DNA from 4 places in the Streptomyces sp. NPDC050610 genome. Region 4 is predicted to be linked to each of the others. Evidence: riboswitches for the same ligand, from Rfam matches in the RefSeq annotation. Region 4 holds a riboswitch; each other region holds the start of a gene.

The links. Region 4 has a riboswitch for cyclic di-AMP ahead of AB0I22_RS14985 (transglycosylase family protein). Riboswitches for the same ligand answer to the same signal wherever they lie in the genome.
Region 1: it holds a riboswitch for cyclic di-AMP, as region 4 does, so the genes downstream of both, AB0I22_RS35845 (M23 family metallopeptidase) here and AB0I22_RS14985 (transglycosylase family protein) in region 4, are expected to answer to the same signal.
Region 2: it holds a riboswitch for cyclic di-AMP, as region 4 does, so the genes downstream of both, AB0I22_RS17495 (NlpC/P60 family protein) here and AB0I22_RS14985 (transglycosylase family protein) in region 4, are expected to answer to the same signal.
Region 3: it holds a riboswitch for cyclic di-AMP, as region 4 does, so the genes downstream of both, AB0I22_RS14445 (M23 family metallopeptidase) here and AB0I22_RS14985 (transglycosylase family protein) in region 4, are expected to answer to the same signal.

What each region holds. Positions count from the first base shown of each region.
Region 1 covers NZ_JBFAIV010000047.1:23,514-28,040, reverse strand. The annotation lists gene AB0I22_RS35850 (PP2C family protein-serine/threonine phosphatase) at 364-1,464, shown strand; cyclic di-AMP (ydaO/yuaA leader) riboswitch at 1,858-2,007, shown strand; gene AB0I22_RS35845 (M23 family metallopeptidase) at 2,019-3,539, shown strand; gene AB0I22_RS35840 (aldo/keto reductase) at 3,677-4,527, shown strand, end outside.
Region 2 covers NZ_JBFAIV010000012.1:161,187-165,713, forward strand. The annotation lists gene AB0I22_RS17485 (NlpC/P60 family protein) at 1-860, opposite strand, end outside; gene AB0I22_RS17490 (hypothetical protein) at 1,306-1,659, shown strand; gene AB0I22_RS17495 (NlpC/P60 family protein) at 1,701-2,882, opposite strand; cyclic di-AMP (ydaO/yuaA leader) riboswitch at 2,929-3,108, opposite strand; gene pcrA (DNA helicase PcrA) at 3,375-4,527, shown strand, end outside.
Region 3 covers NZ_JBFAIV010000009.1:202,812-207,338, reverse strand. The annotation lists gene AB0I22_RS14450 (pitrilysin family protein) at 1-1,270, shown strand, start outside; cyclic di-AMP (ydaO/yuaA leader) riboswitch at 1,503-1,657, shown strand; gene AB0I22_RS14445 (M23 family metallopeptidase) at 1,671-2,477, shown strand; gene AB0I22_RS14440 (HPr family phosphocarrier protein) at 2,668-2,949, opposite strand; gene AB0I22_RS14435 (GNAT family N-acetyltransferase) at 3,193-4,527, shown strand, end outside.
Region 4 covers NZ_JBFAIV010000010.1:38,194-42,720, reverse strand. The annotation lists gene AB0I22_RS14995 (cytochrome P450) at 1-736, shown strand, start outside; gene AB0I22_RS14990 (transglycosylase family protein) at 918-2,042, shown strand; cyclic di-AMP (ydaO/yuaA leader) riboswitch at 2,337-2,481, shown strand; gene AB0I22_RS14985 (transglycosylase family protein) at 2,484-3,200, shown strand; gene eno (phosphopyruvate hydratase) at 3,516-4,527, shown strand, end outside.

The DNA.
Region 1 (4,527 bases), on a different contig from region 4:
CGACTGCGGGGCGCGCGGTGTTGCGGCGCGCCTGGCCCTCCTGACGCGCGCGCCCGCTGCGGCGGCTCGCGCGCTCCCCGCCTCACCACTCCCACCAGCGCTCACGCCTGTACCTCGCTCCGATCCGCCGTCGACGGCCCCGTTTGAGGGGGCGGGCAGCGGCCACCCGATTGGATGAGCAGCGGTCGCCGGGAGCGGCGTCGGCCGGAAGCCTGGGAGGGGCGCCGCGCGGGACGGACCGGTCAGGAGAGAACGGTGGGGAAGCGAGGTCCCGGAGGCCGGGCACGCGGGGGCACCCGCGCACGAGTGCCCGCGGGAGCGCCCGCGAACGGGCTCTCGCGCCGCGGCGTCGTCGCGAACTGCCTGGCGCGCTGGGCGCCCGCCGTACTCATCGTCGGCGGCGTCCTCTTCGACCTCCTGACCCCGCCGAAGTACACCGGGGCCCCGTTCCTGTCGGCCGCTCCGCTGGTCGCCGCCCCGCTCTTCGGGCGGCGCGGCACGGCCGCCACCGCCGTTGCGGCCGTCGCCGCCGCGGCCGGGACCAACGCCTATCACCGCGCGGTGAACTCGTTCGAGTCCGCGACCAAGGTCGCCACGGTCCTGACCGTCGCCGTGCTCGCCCTCGGCATCAACCGCATCGTGCGCCGCAGCGACCAGCAGCTGGAGTCCGCGCGCGGCATCGCGGAGGCGGCTCAGCGGGCCGTGCTGCCCACGCCCCCGGACCGAATCGGCGAGGGGCTGAGCGTCGCGGCGCGCTATGTGGCGGCGCAGGCGGACGCCCGTATCGGCGGCGACCTGTACGCGGTACAGGACACCCCGCACGGCGTACGCGTCATCGTCGGCGACGTCCGGGGCAAGGGCCTGGAGGCGGTCGAGGCGGTCGCCGTCGTGATCGGCGCGTTCCGGGAGGCGGCGGAGCAGGAGCCGACCCTGGAAGGGCTCGCCGCGCGGCTGGAACGGGCGTTGCAGCGGGAGGGGGTGCGGCGGGAGGGGCTGGACCAGTTCGAGGGGTTCACCACGGCCGTACTCGCGGAGGTGGAGGTGGCGGCCTCGGACGGCGCGGTGTTGCGCGTGGTGAACCGCGGCCATCCGCCGCCGCTGCTGCTGTACGCGGACGGCAAGGCGGTGGAGGCGACACCGGAGGTGCCGGCGCTGCCGCTGGGCATGGGCGACCTGGGCGTCTGGCCGGACCGGGTGGACGTATGGGACTTTCCGGCGGGGGCGACGCTGCTGCTGTTCACGGACGGGGTCACGGAGGCCAGGGACAAGCGGGACGTCTTCTACGACCCGCAAGCCCGGCTGAACGGGCGGCTGTTCGACGGGCCGGACCTGGTGCTGGAGGCGCTCGCCGCGGACGTGGCGCGGCATACGGGCGGGGGGACGTCGGACGACATGGCGCTGCTGGCGATTCGGCGCTGCGGGGATGGGGTGGCGGCTGTGCCGGGGGAGGAGCCGGAGGGGTAGGGCGGAATTCCGGCGCGTATAGGCGCGTATAGGGGGCACGGCGCTGACCGGGAACACGGCGCGGGTCGGAACACGGTGCGGGTCGGAACACGATGCTGACCGGGAACACGGTGCGTAGTGGATCTTGATCCCTGTGCATAACGACTGGCGCACGATCGCCGCCGAGGGGTTTCGGCAGGCGAGGCGACTCGACCGCTTTCGCCGACGCGTGTCCATAAAGTCCTCGCCAAAGCCTGCGCGGATTACGGGCAACAGCTTGGTATCCGGGTCTCGCTTCTATTAACGTTCGATAACGCAGCGCGGTCGTCACAACCGCCGCAAGAGGCGGCACCGTGCGCCTTCGCCGAATCCCGCAGGCACCAGCAACACCGGCCACACCGTACGTACCCAGCACCATCGGCAGCACCGGCAACACGAGGCACCAGGGAACCGGGGAACCACCAACCTTGGGGTGAGTCGGGCGCCTTCGCGAGAAGGGGCCCGTAGGAGACCTTCCTGCTCCGAACCCGTCAGCTAACCCGGTAGGCGAGAAGGAAGGAAAGGAGTGCGCCCCCGTGGCGTCCAACAAGCCTGCCCTCGACGAGCCGACGTACGACCCGGCCTACGACCCGTCGGTCTACGACCAGTCGGCCTTCGACCAGTCGGCCTTCGACCAGTCGTACGCCCCTTCTTACGCCCCTCCGTTCGAGCCGGCTCCCGGCACTCCGTCCGGCGTTCCCACCGGTGCGGAACTCGGCTCCGGCCCTGAGGCCGATGGAGCCCACTCGGGCGCCGGCCTCGGCCTCGGCTCCGGTATCGACACCGGTCCTGGTTTCGACATCGGCCCCGGTATCGACATCGGTCCTGGTGACGGCCTCGCGTCGGCCGCCGGAGCGGACTTCGTGGCAGGCCCCGCAGGCGGCCCCGCGGACCTCGCCGACTTCGTAGATCCCGCAGATCCCGCAGATCCCGTAGACCCCGCAGACCTCGTAGACCCCAACGAGGGCTGGTCGGGGGAGCGGGGGGCGGAGCTGTGGGAGGAGTGGAATCCCACCGAGGACTCCGCGGGCCCTGTCCGCGGCAAGCACCGGATCGGCAAGCAGCGCGGCGGCACGATGGCCCGTAGCGGAGCGGTGCTCGGCGTCGGCGTCATCGCGGCGGTCGGGGCGGGCGGGATGGCCAGCGCCAAGGACCGCCCCGCGCCCCCGATATCCATGCCCGACCTGGCGCATCTGGCCGACCAGATGGGCGAGTTGCCGGGGAAGCTGCCGGCCGTGGAGGACCTGCCGGGCATCGGCTCGCTCCTGGCGGACGACTCCGCTCCGGAGGCTGCCGAGGCCGCCGAGGCTCCCGGCGCGGACCAGCCGCTGTCCCGGATCGGCCTCTCCGCGGAAGACGCGGCGAACGGCGTCGCCGACGCGGGCGAGGCGCTCCGCGCCCGCATCCTTCAGCAGGCCGAGCACCAGCAGTCCGCCGCCGACAGTGAGGCGCGCGACGCGGTGGTCCGGGCGGCGGCGGACAAGGCCGCCGACGAGGCGGCGAAGCGGAAGGCCGAGGCGGACGCCGGGGAGAAGGCGAAGGCCGAAGCGGCGGCCAAGGCGAAGGCCGAGAAGGAGGCCGCGGCCAAGGACGCGGCCGACAAGAAGGCCGCAGCGGCCGCCCAGGAGAAAGCGTCGGAGAAGGGGCTCGTGAAGCCGGGCGCCGCGTACACGCTGCCCGTAGGTTCGTACACGCTTACCGCCGGATTCGGCCAGTCGGGCGACATGTGGTCCGCCAACCACACCGGGCAGGACTTCGCGGCGCCGACGGGTACGCCGATCAAGGCGGTGCACGGCGGCACGATCACGCAGGCCGGGTGGGCGGGCTCGTACGGCTACCGCACGGTGCTCACCCTGGACGACGGCACTGAGCTGTGGTTCTGCCACCAGTCCTCGATCGCCGTGAACTCAGGGAAGGTGCAGGCGGGCGACGTCATCGGCCGGGTCGGCGCGACCGGCAACGTCACCGGCCCGCACCTGCACCTGGAGGTGCGGCCGGGTGGGGGCACGCCGGTGGACCCGATGGCGTGGCTGCGGGAGCACGGGATGAAGCCGTAACGGGCGGTGGCGCCGGGCCACTTGAGGCCACAGCGGCCGCAGTGATCATAGTGACCACAGCGACCGCAGTGGCCAAAACGGAACGGGTGAATCCGTCCAAGCCGTTAACGCGTCCGTGCGAGGCGTTAAATGGGCTTATGGCTGAGAAGCGCAAGAAGATCGGCAATCTGTCCGTCCATCCGCTCTGCCTCGGCGGCAACGTCTTCGGCTGGACGGCCGACGAGACGGAGTCCTTCGCCGTACTGGACGCCTACACGGCGGCCGGCGGCAACTTCATCGACACCGCCGACGTCTACTCCGCGTGGGTCCCCGGCAACTCGGGCGGCGAGTCCGAGACCGTCCTGGGCGACTGGTTCGCCACGCGCGGCAACCGCGAGGACGTCGTCCTGGCCACCAAGGTCGGCGCGGGCGTTCCGGAGCGGCGCGGCCTGGCGGCCAACGCCATCAAGGCGGGCGTGGAGGAGTCCCTGCGCCGCCTGCGCACCGACTACATCGACCTCTACTACACGCACTACGACGACCCGTCCGTACCGGTGTCGGAGTTCATCACGGCCCTCGACGAACTGGTGCGGGAGGGCAAGGTCCGTGAGATCGCCGCCTCCAACATCACGGCGGACCGGCTGGCGGAGGCGCTGGCCTTCTCCGACGCGGAGGGGCTGGTCAAGTACGTGGCGGTCCAGCCCAAGTACAACCTCGTCTCGCGCGATTCGTACGAGGGCGACCTGGCCGCGACCGCCGAGAGCCACGGGCTGGCGGCGGTCCCGTACTACAGCCTGGCGTCGGGCTTCCTGACCGGCAAGTACCGCCCGGGCGCGGCCGTGGACAGCGCGCGGTCGGGGACCGCCGCCGAGTACGTACGGACCGAGCGCGGCCTGCGCGTACTGGAAGCGCTGGACAAGGTCGCGGAGGCCCACGACGCCGAGCCGGCCACGGTGTCCCTGGCCTGGCTCGCCGCCCGGCCGACGGTGGCGTGCCCGCTCGCGAGCGC
Region 2 (4,527 bases), on a different contig from region 4:
GCGGACGGGCCGGTGGCCCCCCACACGTACGGTTTGCCCAGCGCCGCGTACGCGTAGGACACCGCGCGGGCCGCCCGCTCCGTCGAGGCTTGGGCCGTCGAAGCCCTGGCCGTCGAAGTGCGAGCCGTCGCGGCCTGGGCACTGCCGCGCGCCGCTGAGCGGTCCGCCGCCCGTACGGCCGTGCCCCGGTCCGTATCAGGGGCGTCGTCGCCCCCGCCGTCGTTCTGCGCGTTCGCGCGCTGCTCGGCCGTCAGCCCGTCCAGGAGCCGCCGCGCGGCGTCCAGTTTTCCCTCGGCGGATCGTTTGTGCGCGCTCAGCTCGGCCTGCGAGCCCTTGAGGCGGGTCAGTTGGGCGTCGGCGGCGGTCCGTACCTGCCGTACCTCGCGCAGTTCGTGTTCGACACGCTTCACGGCGGCGGCCTGCCGACCCGCCATGTGGTCGGCGAGCGAGGCGCGGTCGAGGTACTGGTCGGGGGAGGAGGAGAGCGCGAGCCGGACCGCGGGGGACAGGCCGCCTTCGCGGTACTGCGCCGTGGCGTACGCCCCCAGCGCGTTACGGGCCGAGTTGAGCCCCTCCGTCTTGCGCGCGGCCTCGTCGCGCAGCGCGTCCAGTGATTTCTCCGCGGCGCGCGCTTTGTCCTTCGCGCCGTTGTACCGCTCGGCGGCCGCTTCCGCTTCCTGGTAGTAGCGGTCCACCTGGGTCTTGACCTGGGCCGGGGTCTGTCGGGGCGCGGCGTGCCCGGTGCCCTCCAGCGCGGTGCCGGTGGCGGCGCCGGCGAGGGCGAGGGTCGCCGCGGTGCGTGCGGTGCCGCTGGTGAGCGCGTACGGCCGGTGCCGTTTGGGCTTTCGGTGCGAGGCCACGGGGGCCGTCACTTCCTTCCGGTGCCTTGCCTTCGTGTGCTGAGCGAGCTGAACGTGCTGTGTGTGACGTGTGTGCTGTGCGTCCTGGCCCCGGTTCGCCGCGGTCGGCCCGGCGGTGGCCCGTAATAGGGGGGCGAGCCGCCGCCGGGCTTTCTCGGCGCAGTGGCCGACAGTCGCCGTCCGAGCGCGGTACGGGCCCTGGCGGGGCCCGCTCGCTCCGACGGTGACAGTGGGGAGCCGGTCACCTGGTGCAGGACGCTAGGCCCGACCGTCACGGGAATGCGCGTGCATGACCGCTATTGGATGAAACCGTGCGCACGGCGACCGCACGTGATCGGTCCACTCGCGCCCATACGGAAGGATTTCGGCCGCCCTTGATCGAAGCGGCGAATGAGGCAGACCTGACCGCCGACGGGTGATATGCCCCCGGATACTGTCGGGCCTCATGGACGTACTGATTCACGCCGTCGTCGGCCTGCACATCATCGGCATCGCGGCCCTGCTCGGCGGCTTTCTCACCCAGATGAAGGCCATGGGCAAGGGCGAGGCGCGCATGGTCCCGGCGATGCTGCACGGCGCGCTGACCATGCTGGTGACGGGCGTCGCGCTGGTCGGCCTCAACCAGGCCGAGGACTACTCGCTGAACACGGTCAAGATCGGAATCAAGCTGGCGTTCCTGATCGTGGTCCTCGGCCTGGTCTACGTGAAGCGCGACGACGAGAAGGTGGAGGCGCCCGTCTTCGGCATCGTGGGCGCCCTGACCATCGCCAACATCTTCATCGCCCTGTTGTGGACGTGAGCGGCTGAGAGCCGGCGCCCCGGGGGCGTGAGCGGTCTCCGCTACGCCGGGCGCACGCTCCCGTAGATCGGCATGTAGAAGATCGACTCCACCCGCACGCTCGCCCCGGGCTTCGGCGCGTGGATCATCTTCCCGTCGCCTATGTACATGCCGACATGGCTGATGTCGTCGTAGAAGAAGACCAGGTCACCCGGCTGGAGATCGTCCGTGGCCACCCGCTCGCCGGTCTTCACCTGATCCCACGTGGTGCGCGGAAGATCGACGCCCGCCGCCTTCCACGCCGCCTGCGTCAGCCCTGAGCAGTCGTACGAATTGGGGCCGGTGGCTCCCCACACGTACGGCTTGCCCATCTGTGCGCGAGCAAAGGCGATCGCCTTGTCGGCCTTGGCGGAGTGCGCCCCGGAGGGGGCTCCGGAGTCGGTGCCGCCCCCCTTGTGGCCCGTTTCCGAGCCGCCCTGCCCCTTGCCGCTGCCGCCGCCCTGCGCGGCCTTCTCCGCCTGCCGCTTCTCCGCCTGGCGTTCGGCCTGGCGTTTGGCCAGCTCTTCGGCCTTCTTCTTGGCCGCCGCCTCCTTCTTCTTCTCGATCGCGGCCAGTCGCGCCTTCTCCTGGGCCGTCAATTTCGACAGCAGCTCCCGCGCCTCGCCGAGCTTCCCCTGGACGGTCTCCTTCTTCGCCCTCAGCTGCTTCTGCGAATCGGTGAGCGCGGCCAGGCTCCGTACCGCCTCGCCCCGGCCCTTGGCCGCCGCCTTCTGCTGCGTACGGAAATCCCGTACGGCCCGCTCCTGCCGGCCCGTCATCCGGTCGATCAGATGCGTCTGGTCGAACCAGCTCTGCGGATCGGCGGCGAACAGCAGGTTCGCCGTCTGGCTCACACCGCCGTCGCGGTACTGCGCCGCGGCGTACGCCCCGAGCGCGCGCCGTGCGTCGTTGAGCTTCCCGGTGCGCCGGGCCACGTCGTCGAGCAGCCTGTCGACCTTGCCGTTCTGCGCGTCCGTACGCTCCTTGGCGGCGTTGTACTCCTGCGTGGCCGTGCCCGCCTGCCGGTACAGGGCGTCCACGCGTCGCTGTACGTCCTCGACGGAGGTTCCGGAGGTTCCGGAGGGTTTGGGGGCTGTGGGGCGGCCGGGGGCGGCGTGCGCGGTCTGGGAGAGCAGGGTGGCGGAGGCCAGCGCCGCCGTCGTGAGGGAGACGGCGGTGCGGCGGCGGGCGGGCGTGTCGAGCAGCCCGTGCCCAGTGCTGCGGGGCTTGCGGTGTGACGCCAAGGGAGGCGACTCCTTCCGTGGACCGCCTACCGGGTTAGCTGTCGGGTTCGGGCGGTTTTGGAAGGTTTATGCCCTACGGTCCGTACGGCGCGGCGTGCGTGCGTACGGGCCGATTCACCCCGGTGGTGCGTGTGGGTCCCCGGCTCCGGGCGCCTCGCGGCGCAGTCGGACTCGGCGTTGGCGGCCCGTGCAGACGGGGCGTCGGCGGGGGGACGGGCTGCCTGAGCGAGCACCGTAGCCAACGGGTGGGGCCGCTGTGAAGGCTGGTGTTCGATATGCCGGAACCTTCCGTGACTGCGCCTCCCACGCCGCGAGCTGCCCTCTCCCGCCCTCTCCCGCCCGCTCCCGACCCCTGGACGCCGACCCTCCGCCCGTACTTTCCGCCCGTACTTTCCCCCGTCTTTTCCACAGCCGGAGCCGGGTGTCAGTGGGGCGGCCTAGACTCGGTGGGCGATGAGCAGCCTCTTTGACGACAGCTTCCTGGCGGATCTCGAACCTTCGGGCGAGGAGCCCCCGCCGCCGCCCGAGGACGCCGCACCGGAGCCGGTGCCGGACGACCTCTTCGGGGGCGCCTTCGACGCGCCCGTACAGCGGTCCGGCCCGGCCTCGGGGCAGGGCGGCTCCGGGGCGCGCGACGCGTACTACCGCGACGGCGCGCCGCGGCCCGTCATCGACCCTTCCGCGCTGCTGGAGGGGCTCAACGAGGAGCAGCGCGCCGCGGTGGTGCACAGCGGCGGGCCGCTGCTGATCGTCGCCGGCGCCGGGTCCGGCAAGACGCGCGTGCTGACGCACCGGATCGCGCACCTGCTGGGCGCGCGCGGCGTGCACCCCGGCCAGATCCTCGCGATCACCTTCACCAACAAGGCCGCGGGCGAGATGAAGGAGCGCGTCGGCGACCTCGTCGGCCCCCGGGCCAACGCGATGTGGGTGCTCACCTTCCACAGCGCCTGTGTGCGCATCCTGCGCCGCGAGTCGAAGAAGCTCGGCTTCACCTCATCCTTCTCGATCTACGACGCCGCCGACTCGAAGCGGCTGATGGCGCTGGTCTGCCGGGACCTGGACCTCGATCCGAAGCGCTTCCCGCCCAAGTCCTTCAGCGCCAAGATCTCGAACCTGAAGAACGAGCTGATCGACGAGGAGGAGTTCGCCGGCCAGGCCGCAGGGGGCACCTCCCAGACGGAGTCTGGGGGAGGATTCGAGAAGACACTCGCCGAGGCGTACGCGATGTACCAGGCGCGGCTGCGCGAGGCGAACGCCCTCGACTTCGACGACATCATCATGACCACGGTCCACCTGCTCCAGGCGTTCCCGGACGTCGCCGACCACTACCGGCGCCGCTTCCGGCACGTGCTGGTCGACGAGTACCAGGACACCAACCACGCGCAGTACACCCTCGTGCGCGAGCTGGTGGGGACCGGCACGGAAGAGGTCCCCGCCGCCGAGGTGTGCGTCGTGGGCGACGCCGACCAGTCGATCTACGCGTTCCGGGGCGCCACCATCCGCAACATCCTCCAGTTCGAGGAGGACTACCCGGACGCGACGACGATCCTGCTGGAGCAGAACTACCGCTCCACCCAGACCATCCTCAGCGCCGCCAACGCCGTCA
Region 3 (4,527 bases), on a different contig from region 4:
CCAGCAGGTCGTCGCCGTGGAGGTCAACCTCGAAGCGCCGCTGGAGGCCGAGCCGGCCGGGCTCGACGGCGTCGCCACGATCATGGCGCGCGCCCTGTCCGAGGGCACCGACAAGCACTCCGCCGAGGATTTCGCCGCCGAGCTGGAGCGCTGCGGCGCCACCCTCGACGCGCACGCCGACCACCCGGGCGTCCGCGTCTCGCTGGAGGTCCCGGCCTCCCGGCTGCCCAAGGCGCTCGCCCTGCTCGCCGACGCCCTGCGGGCGCCGGCCTTCGCGGACAGCGAGATCGAGCGGCTCGTGGGCAACCGCCTCGACGAGATCCCGCACGAGCTGGCCAACCCGGCCCGCCGGGCCGCCATGGCGCTCTCCAAGCAGCTCTTCCCCGCGGGCGCGCGCATGTCGCGCCCCCGCCAGGGCACCGAGGAGACCGTCCGCGACATCGACGCCGCGGCCGTACGGGCCTTCTACGAGGCCCATGTACGGCCCGCCACCGCGACCGCCGTGGTGGTCGGCGACTTCACCGGCGTCGACCTGGCCGAGGCGCTCGCCGACACGCTCGGCGCGTGGACCGGCGGCACCGCCGAGCCGTACCCGGTGACGCCCATCACCGCCGACGACACCGGCCGGGTGGTGATCGTGGACCGCCCCGGCGCCGTCCAGACCCAGCTGCTCCTCGGCCGGATCGGCCCCGACCGGCACGACCGCGTCTGGCCCGCCCAGGTCCTCGGCGCGTACTGCCTCGGCGGCACCCTCACCTCGCGCCTGGACCGCGTCCTGCGCGAGGAGAAGGGCTACACCTACGGCGTGCGCTCCTACGCCCAGGTGCTGCGCTCCTCCGAGGCCTCGGCCCTCCAGGGGCCCACAGGCGCCTCGCTGCTGGCCATCAGCGGCTCGGTGGACACCGAGTCCACCGGACCCGCGCTCGCGGACCTGTGGACCGTGCTGCGGACGCTGGCCGCCGAGGGGCTGACGGACGCCGAGCGCGACATCGCCGTGCAGAACCTCGTCGGAGTCGCCCCGCTGAAGTACGAGACGGCCGCGGCCGTCGCCGGGACGCTCGCCGACCAGGTCGAGCAGCACCTCCCGGACGACTTCCAGGCCCAGCTGTACGCGCGCCTCGCGGAGACCGGCACGGTGGAGGCCACCGCGGCCGCCGTCAGCGCCTTCCCGGCCGACCGGCTCGTCACGGTCCTCGTCGGCGACGCCGCGGAGATCCTGGAGCCGGTCAAGGCGCTCGGCATCGGAGAGGTGACGGTCGTCTCCGGCTGAGGGGAACGCGACGGCCGCGAGGGTCTTGTCGCGAAGGTCCCATAACGGGACGAGTGGGGCGCGAGGGGTCTATGGGGCCCTCGCGCCCCGCCGTTTGTCCGGTTTATCGGAGTGGTTGCGTGTCTGCCGTGTGGCGTAGGGCACAAAATCGCGGTTCTGTTTGCCGATTGAAAGAAGGCCCGTTTAGCTTCATGGCGGTTGTCCGTCGTATATGAGTCGCAGCCGCGGCCCCGGACAACCATCGCCGAGTCCCCAATGGCGTGAGCCAGGGGAGCCGGGGACCCACACGTCCCTGGGGTGAATCGGGCCCCTTCCCGGAGGGACCCGTAGGAGACCTTCCTGCTCCGAACCCGTCAGCTAACCCGGTAGGCGAGAAGGAAGGAAAGGATCAGCCGTACCTATGGCGTTCACCCGTGCCACCGGGAAGCACCGTCGTCCGAGCCGCGCCGTGCGTGTCGGCGCCAACGCGGCGGGGGTCGCGACCCTGGCCGCCACCGGCGTCGTCGCCGGCCTCGCCTCCCCGGCCCTCGCGTCCGGCGGCGACCCCGCTCCCAAGATCGAGGACACCGGCCTCACCCAGGCCGTCGTCATGAGCAACGACGTGGCCGACAGCATCGGGGCCCAGGCCGAGTCCCAGCAGCACGCCGCCGCCGAGGCCGCCGCCAAGGCGAAGGCGGAGGCCGCAGCCAGGGCCAAGGCCGCCGAGGCCAAGAAGCGCGCGGACGAGGCCAAGCGGAAGGCCGACGCGGAGCGCGCCGCCAAGGCGAAGGCCGCCCGCGACGAGGAGCGCAAGCGCCTCAACGCCTTCGTCCTGCCGGTCGACGGCTCGTACGTCTCCACCGCCTACAAGGCGTCCAGCGGACTGTGGTCCTCCGGCAGCCACACCGGCGTCGACTTCCACGCCGGAATGGGCACCCCCGTGCACTCCGTGGGCGCGGGCACCGTCGTCGAGGCCGGCCCGGGCGGCGCGTACGGCAACAACATCGTCATCAAGATGAACGACGGCACGTACACGCAGTACGGCCACCTCTCCTCCATCGGCGTCTCCGTCGGTCAGCCGGTCACCCCTGGCCAGCAGATAGCCCTCTCGGGCGCCACCGGCAACGTGACCGGCCCCCACCTGCACTTCGAGGCCCGTACGTCCCCGGAGTACGGCTCGGACATCGACCCCGTCGCGTACCTGCGCGCGCACGGCGTCAGCCTCTGATCCCGCGCGCCTCACGCGCGCAAAGCACCGCCGAAGACCCCGGACCGCATGGCCGGGGTCTTCGGCGTGCGCCGCGGGAGAGCCGGCCGGTGAATCGGCGGCGGCGGGGAGCCCCACGAAGAAGGGCCGCGGCGACCGTGATCGGTCGCCGCGGCCCGTCGCGCGGCCGTGCCGCGCCGGTGAACCCGAATCAGACGGTCTCCGGGAGCTCCTCAAGCCCCTCGGCGACCAGCTTCGCCAGGCGGTCGAGCGCGGCCTCGGCGTCGTCGGCCTCGGAGGCGAGAACGATCTCCTCGCCGCCCTGGGCGCCCAGGCCCAGCACCGCGAGCATGGAGGCGGCGTTGACCGGGTTGCCGTCGGCCTTGGCGATCGTCACGGGGACGCCCGAGGCGGTCGCGGCACGGACGAAGATCGACGCGGGGCGGGCGTGCAGCCCCTCGGCCCAGCCGACGGTGACGCGGCGCTCAACCATGGTGTTGCCCTTCAAGTCGTCATTGGTTGTCTAGACCAGTCTCTCACGGTGCCCGGTCGCTCCTGCGGTGACGTCCGGCACCGTGCCGCCCCCCTGCTCCCTCCTCCATTGTGCCGCCCGGCCCGTCCGCACCCGCCTCCACCTGCCGTGCTCCCTCGTCCGCCGCGCCCCTGCCCACCTTGCCCCGACCCTCCGGTGTACGCGAGCGGAGGGTCTGTCAGTGCCCGGTCGTACGCTGGCCCCATGCACACGCCGTCGGAGCACGCCGCGTACCCGACCCACTGGGAAGCCGATGTCGTGCTGCGCGACGGCGGCACGGCGCAGATCCGGCCCATCACCGCCGCGGACGCGCAGCGCCTGGTCAGCTTCTACGAGCAGGTGTCGGACGAGTCGAAGTACTACCGCTTCTTCGCGCCCTACCCGCGCCTGTCCGACCGCGACGTCCACCGCTTCACCCACCACGACTACGTCGACCGGGTCGGCCTGGCCGCCACGGTCGGGGACGAGTTCATCGCCACCGTCCGCTACGACCGCATCGACGCGCGCGGAATGGCCGCCACCGCCCCCGCCGACGAGGCCGAGGTGGCCTTCCTCGTCCAGGACGCGCACCAGGGCCGCGGCGTCGCCTCCGCCCTCCTGGAGCACATCGCGGCCGTCGCCCGCGAGCGCTCCATCCGCCGGTTCGCCGCCGAGGTGCTGCCCGCCAACACCAAAATGATCAAGGTCTTCACGGACGCCGGGTACACCCAGAAGCGCTCCTTCGAGGACGGCGTCGTCCGCCTCGAATTCGACCTGGAGCCCACCGACCAGTCCCTCGCCGTCCAGCGCGCCCGCGAGCAGCGCGCCGAGGCCCGCTCCGTGCAGCGGCTGCTCGCCCCCGGGGCGGTCGCCGTCGTCGGCACCGGCCGGGAGCCCGGCGGCGTGGGCCGCGCCGCCCTGCGCAACCTCCTGGAGGGCGGCTTCACCGGCCGTGCGTACGCGGTCAACCGCGCCTTCCCGGCGGGCTCCTCGCGGCTGCGGCCGGAGGGCGTGCCCGCCTACCGCTCGGTCGGCGACATCGAGGAGACCGTCGACCTGGCCGTCGTGGCGGTCCCCGCCGAGCAGGTGCCCGGCGTCGTCGCCGACTGCGGGGAGCACGGCGTGCAGGGCCTCGTCGTCCTCTCCGCCGGGTACGCCGAGAGCGGCCCCGAGGGCCGCGACCGCCAGCGCGAGCTGGTCCGCCAGGCCCGCTCGTACGGCATGCGCGTCATCGGCCCCAACGCGTTCGGCCTCATCAACACCGCCTCCGGCGTCCGGCTCAACGCCTCGCTGTCGCCCGAGATGCCGGCCGCCGGGCAGGTGGGGCTGTTCTCCCAGTCCGGCGCCATCGGCATCGCGCTGCTGTCCGGACTGCACCGGCGCGCGGCCTCGCTCGCGGGCGTCTCCACCTTCGTCTCCGCCGGGAACCGCGCCGACGTCTCCGGCAACGACTTCCTCCAGTACTGGCACGACGACCCGGACACCGCCGTCGTCGTCATGTACCTCGAATCCATCGGGGACCCGCGCAAGTTCACCCGCCTCGCCAAGCGCACCGCCGCC
Region 4 (4,527 bases):
CGACTGGGCGGGCATGATGATCCGGCACGGCGGCGGGCCGCGCGGCGGAGTGGCCCGTTCCGTCAAGAAGATGCGTACGTATCTGGCGGAGCTGATCCACCGTAAGCGTTCGGACCTCGGCGATGATCTGATCTCGGGTCTGATCCGGGCCTCCGACCACGGCGAGCACCTCAGCGAGAACGAGGCGGCCGCGATGGCGTTCATCCTGCTCTTCGCGGGGTTCGAGACCACCGTGAACCTCATCGGCAACGGCACGTACGCGCTGCTGCGCAACCCCGGCCAGCGCGAGCGGTTGCAGCGGGCCCTGGACGCGGGCGACGAGAGCCTGCTCGCCACCGGCATCGAGGAACTGCTGCGCTACGACGGACCGGTGGAGCTGGCGACCTGGCGGTTCGCCACCGAGCCGATCACCCTGGGCGGGCAGCGGATCGGCACGGGCGATCCCGTACTCGTCGTGCTGGCGGCGGCGGATCGCGATCCGGAGCGGTTCGCCGAACCGGACACCCTCGATCTCTCGCGCGGTGACAATCAGCACCTCGGATACGGGCACGGCGTCCACTACTGCATCGGCGCGCCGCTCGCCCGGCTGGAGGGCCGGGCCGCCCTCGCGACGCTGCTGCGGCGCCTGCCCGACCTGCGTCTCGCGGCGGAACCGGAGGAGTTGCGGTGGCGCGGCGGCCTCATCATGCGCGGACTGCGCACGCTGCCCGTGGAGTTCACGCCCCGCCAGAAGTGACGAAGCGTCAAGCGACGTGACCTCCGCGTGACCTCGGCTACATCGGCTTGTGACTGACTGAGCGCGTCGCTATCTTCAACCGACAACTCAGCAACCGGCAACTCGGCAACCGACATCTCAGCAACCGACAACTCGGCAACCGAGGAACCGACAACTCAGCCGTCACACGAGAGGCAACCGCATGCGCACCGGGAACGGTCGACACCGCCGCCCCCGTCAGGTCCCGGCCATCGTCGTAGCGGCGGGGGTGACGGGCGCCGGAATCGCCATGCCGCTGCTCGCGGCCACCGGTGCGAACGCCGCGGACGCAGCGACCTGGGACCGCGTCGCTCAATGCGAGAGCGGCGGAACGTGGAGCGCCGACGCCGGGAACGACTTCTACGGCGGGCTCCAGATTTCGCAGTCGACGTGGGATCTGTACGGGGGGAGGGCGTACGCGCCGAGACCCGACCTGGCCAGCCGGGCCCAGCAGATAGCCGTGGCCCAGAAGATCCTGGAGGGCCAGGGCACCAAGCCCTGGTCGGGATGCGCGGTCAGTTCCGGGCTCAACCGCGGCAGTGCGGCCCCGGGCGTCGACCCGGGCAGCACCCAGACGCCGTCCTCGGAGCCCTCCGCCCAGTCGCCCTCGCCCTCCCACAGCTCCGACCCGTCCCAGAAACCCTCAGGCGAGGACAAGGGCGAGGGCAAGGACAAGAGCGAGAGCAAGGACAAGGGCAAGGGCCGTACGGAGCCGGGGAAGGCCGACTCCGGAAAGGGCGGTTCGAGCGCGACGCCGAGCGGGAAGGGCGACGGCGAGAAGGGCTCCGGCGCGACCGGCGCGGACGGCTCCAGCCCGTCCGGGACCCCCGAGCCCGGCGGCAAGCCCTCTCAGACGCCTTCCACGACCCCTTCCGAGCCCACTGAGCCCTCCACCGACCCCACGACCTCCACGACGGGGTCGCCGACGTCCGGCGAGGGCCGGCACCGCGGCGGCACGGATGAAGGGGAGAAGGGGGGCGAAGGGAGCAAGGGGGACGACGGCACGGGCTCCTCCGCGCAGGACGACGCCGGACGGAGCGGCGGCGGCCGGCACGCGTCGCGCGGCGGGGAATCGCGCGGTGGGGAATCGCGCGCCGGGAATTCGTCTCGTACGCCCCAACAGGCCCCTCACGACTACACGGTGCGGTCGGGGGACAGCCTCTCGGTGATCGCGGAGGAGCATTCCGTCGCCGGCGGCTGGACCAGCCTCTACGAGCGCAACCACGGCACCGTAGGAAGCGACCCCGATCTCATTTTCCCTGGTCAGAAACTTGATCTCGGAACGTGAGAGCGACGGTACGGGCGGTATGTCCGTTCCGAGGGAAAGTGAGACATGGGTCTCGTTGACAGCCCCGGGTTCCTCCCCTGCCCGATCTCTCCCTACCGTCTCTCACCTGCGGAAATGTGCTGTTTCTGTGGGTAAGTAGAGGCAACTGCCGTCAGGAGGGGGGGTTTGAACCCTCCTGGGCAGTGTGTTTAACGTCGTCACCGCTCGCCACCGTGAGCACCACGATCGCCACGCCGAATCCTGCCGGCGGTCGCTGGATTCGTCGCGAAAGCGCCGTAGGCAGGAGCGGGGGAACCAGGTAGGCCGCCGGAACGGCCCGTCGACACCGACGGGGACCGGGACGGCTAGGGGTGAAGCCCCGTGTGCTCCGGCACACGAGGCCGGGCAGCTCACAGCCCGAACCCGACAGCTCACCTCGTAGGCGTCGGTGAGGAAACCAACATGCTTATCTCCAAGGGCAAGCACCGCCGTCCGTCCAAGGCCGTCCGTGTCGCCACGCTCGCCGGCGTCGCCGGTGCCGCTGTCGCCGTCCCGCTGATGGGCGCCACCTCGGCCTCCGCCGCCTCCGTCTCCACCTGGGACAAGGTCGCGCAGTGCGAGTCCGGTGGTAACTGGTCGATCAACACCGGCAACGGCTACTACGGCGGCCTGCAGTTCAACCAGTCCAGCTGGGCCGCCGCGGGCGGCACCCAGTACGCCCCGCGTGCCGACCAGGCCACCAAGGGCCAGCAGATCGCCACCGCCGAGAAGCTGCTCGCCATGCAGGGCCCGGGCGCCTGGTCCTGCGCCGGCGCCGGCAACCTGTCCTCCGGTGGCCCCGCCGCCGGCGTCGACACCGGTTCCAGCAGCCGCAGCACGCAGCACGCGGACCGCAGCGAGCGCCAGGCCGCGCCGAAGCAGCAGGCCCCGAAGCACTACGCGCCGAAGCAGCAGGCCCCCAAGCAGGCCGCCCCCAAGCAGGCCGCGCCGAAGCCCGTCGCGCCGAAGTCCATCCAGAAGGGCGACGGCGAGTACAAGGTCAAGTCCGGCGACACCCTCGGCAAGATCGCCAAGGAGCACAGCGTCAAGGGCGGCTGGGAGAAGCTGTACAACCTGAACAAGGGCATCGTCTCCAACGCCAACCTGATCTACCCGGGTCAGCAGCTCCACCTGAGCTGATCCGCTCCTCCGGGACGGCTTCATCACCGTCCCTGTCTCTCCGCTCATGAGAGACCGCCCCGCTGCGGCGCGCCATTCCCCCCGATCGCGCCGTAGCGGGGCACTCGCATGTCCGGGGGTGTCGTGTCGGCTGCCCCTCCGGCGGTGTCCAGTTCCGGCCCCCATTCCCCGTTCGGCGAACAACACCGCCATTCGTCCTCTGATCTGGCCCTTTGGCCCATTTTTCGGCCCGGAGCCCGGGCTGCGCGCGGGCGGATGCCCCCGGCCCGTTAGGCTCGGGGTGCAGAAACCAGTCACCCCATGAAGGAGACACTCGTGCCGTCCATCGACGTCGTCGTAGCTCGCGAGATCCTCGACTCGCGAGGCAACCCCACGGTCGAGGTCGAGGTCGGCCTCGACGACGGCTCCACGGGCCGTGCCGCCGTTCCGTCCGGCGCCTCCACCGGTGCCTTCGAGGCGCTGGAGCTGCGCGACGGCGACCGCAACCGCTACCAGGGCAAGGGCGTCGAGAAGGCCGTCCTCGCCGTCATCGAGCAGATCGGCCCGGAGCTCGTCGGCTACGACGCCACCGAGCAGCGCCTGATCGACCAGGCGATGTTCGACCTGGACGCCACGGCGGACAAGTCCTCGCTCGGCGCCAACGCCATCCTCGGCGTCTCCCTCGCCGTCGCGCACGCCGCCTCCGAGGCGTCCGACCTGCCGCTCTTCCGCTACCTCGGCGGCCCCAACGCGCACCTCCTGCCGGTGCCGATGATGAACATCCTCAACGGCGGCTCGCACGCCGACTCCAACGTGGACATCCAGGAGTTCATGATCGCGCCGATCGGCGCGGAGTCCTTCTCCGAGGCGCTGCGCTGGGGCGCGGAGGTCTACCACACGCTCAAGGGCGTGCTGAAGGAGCGCGGGCTGTCCACCGGCCTCGGCGACGAGGGCGGCTTCGCCCCGAACCTGGGCTCGAACCGCGAGGCGCTCGACCTCATCGTCGAGGCCATCAAGCAGGCCGGTTACGCGCCCGGCCAGGACATCGCGCTCGCGCTCGACGTCGCCGCCTCCGAGTTCTACAAGGACGGCGTCTACGCCTTCGAGGGCCAGGACCGCTCCGCCGCGCAGATGACGGAGTACTACGAGGAGCTCGTCGCCGCGTACCCGCTGGTCTCCATCGAGGACCCGCTGTACGAGGACGACTGGGCGGGCTGGAAGGTCCTCACCGACAAGCTGGGCGAGAAGGTCCAGATCGTCGGCGACGACCTGTTCGTCACCAACCCGGAGCGCCTCGGCCGCGGCATCGAGGAGGGCGCCGCCAACGCCCTGCTGGTCAAGGTCAACC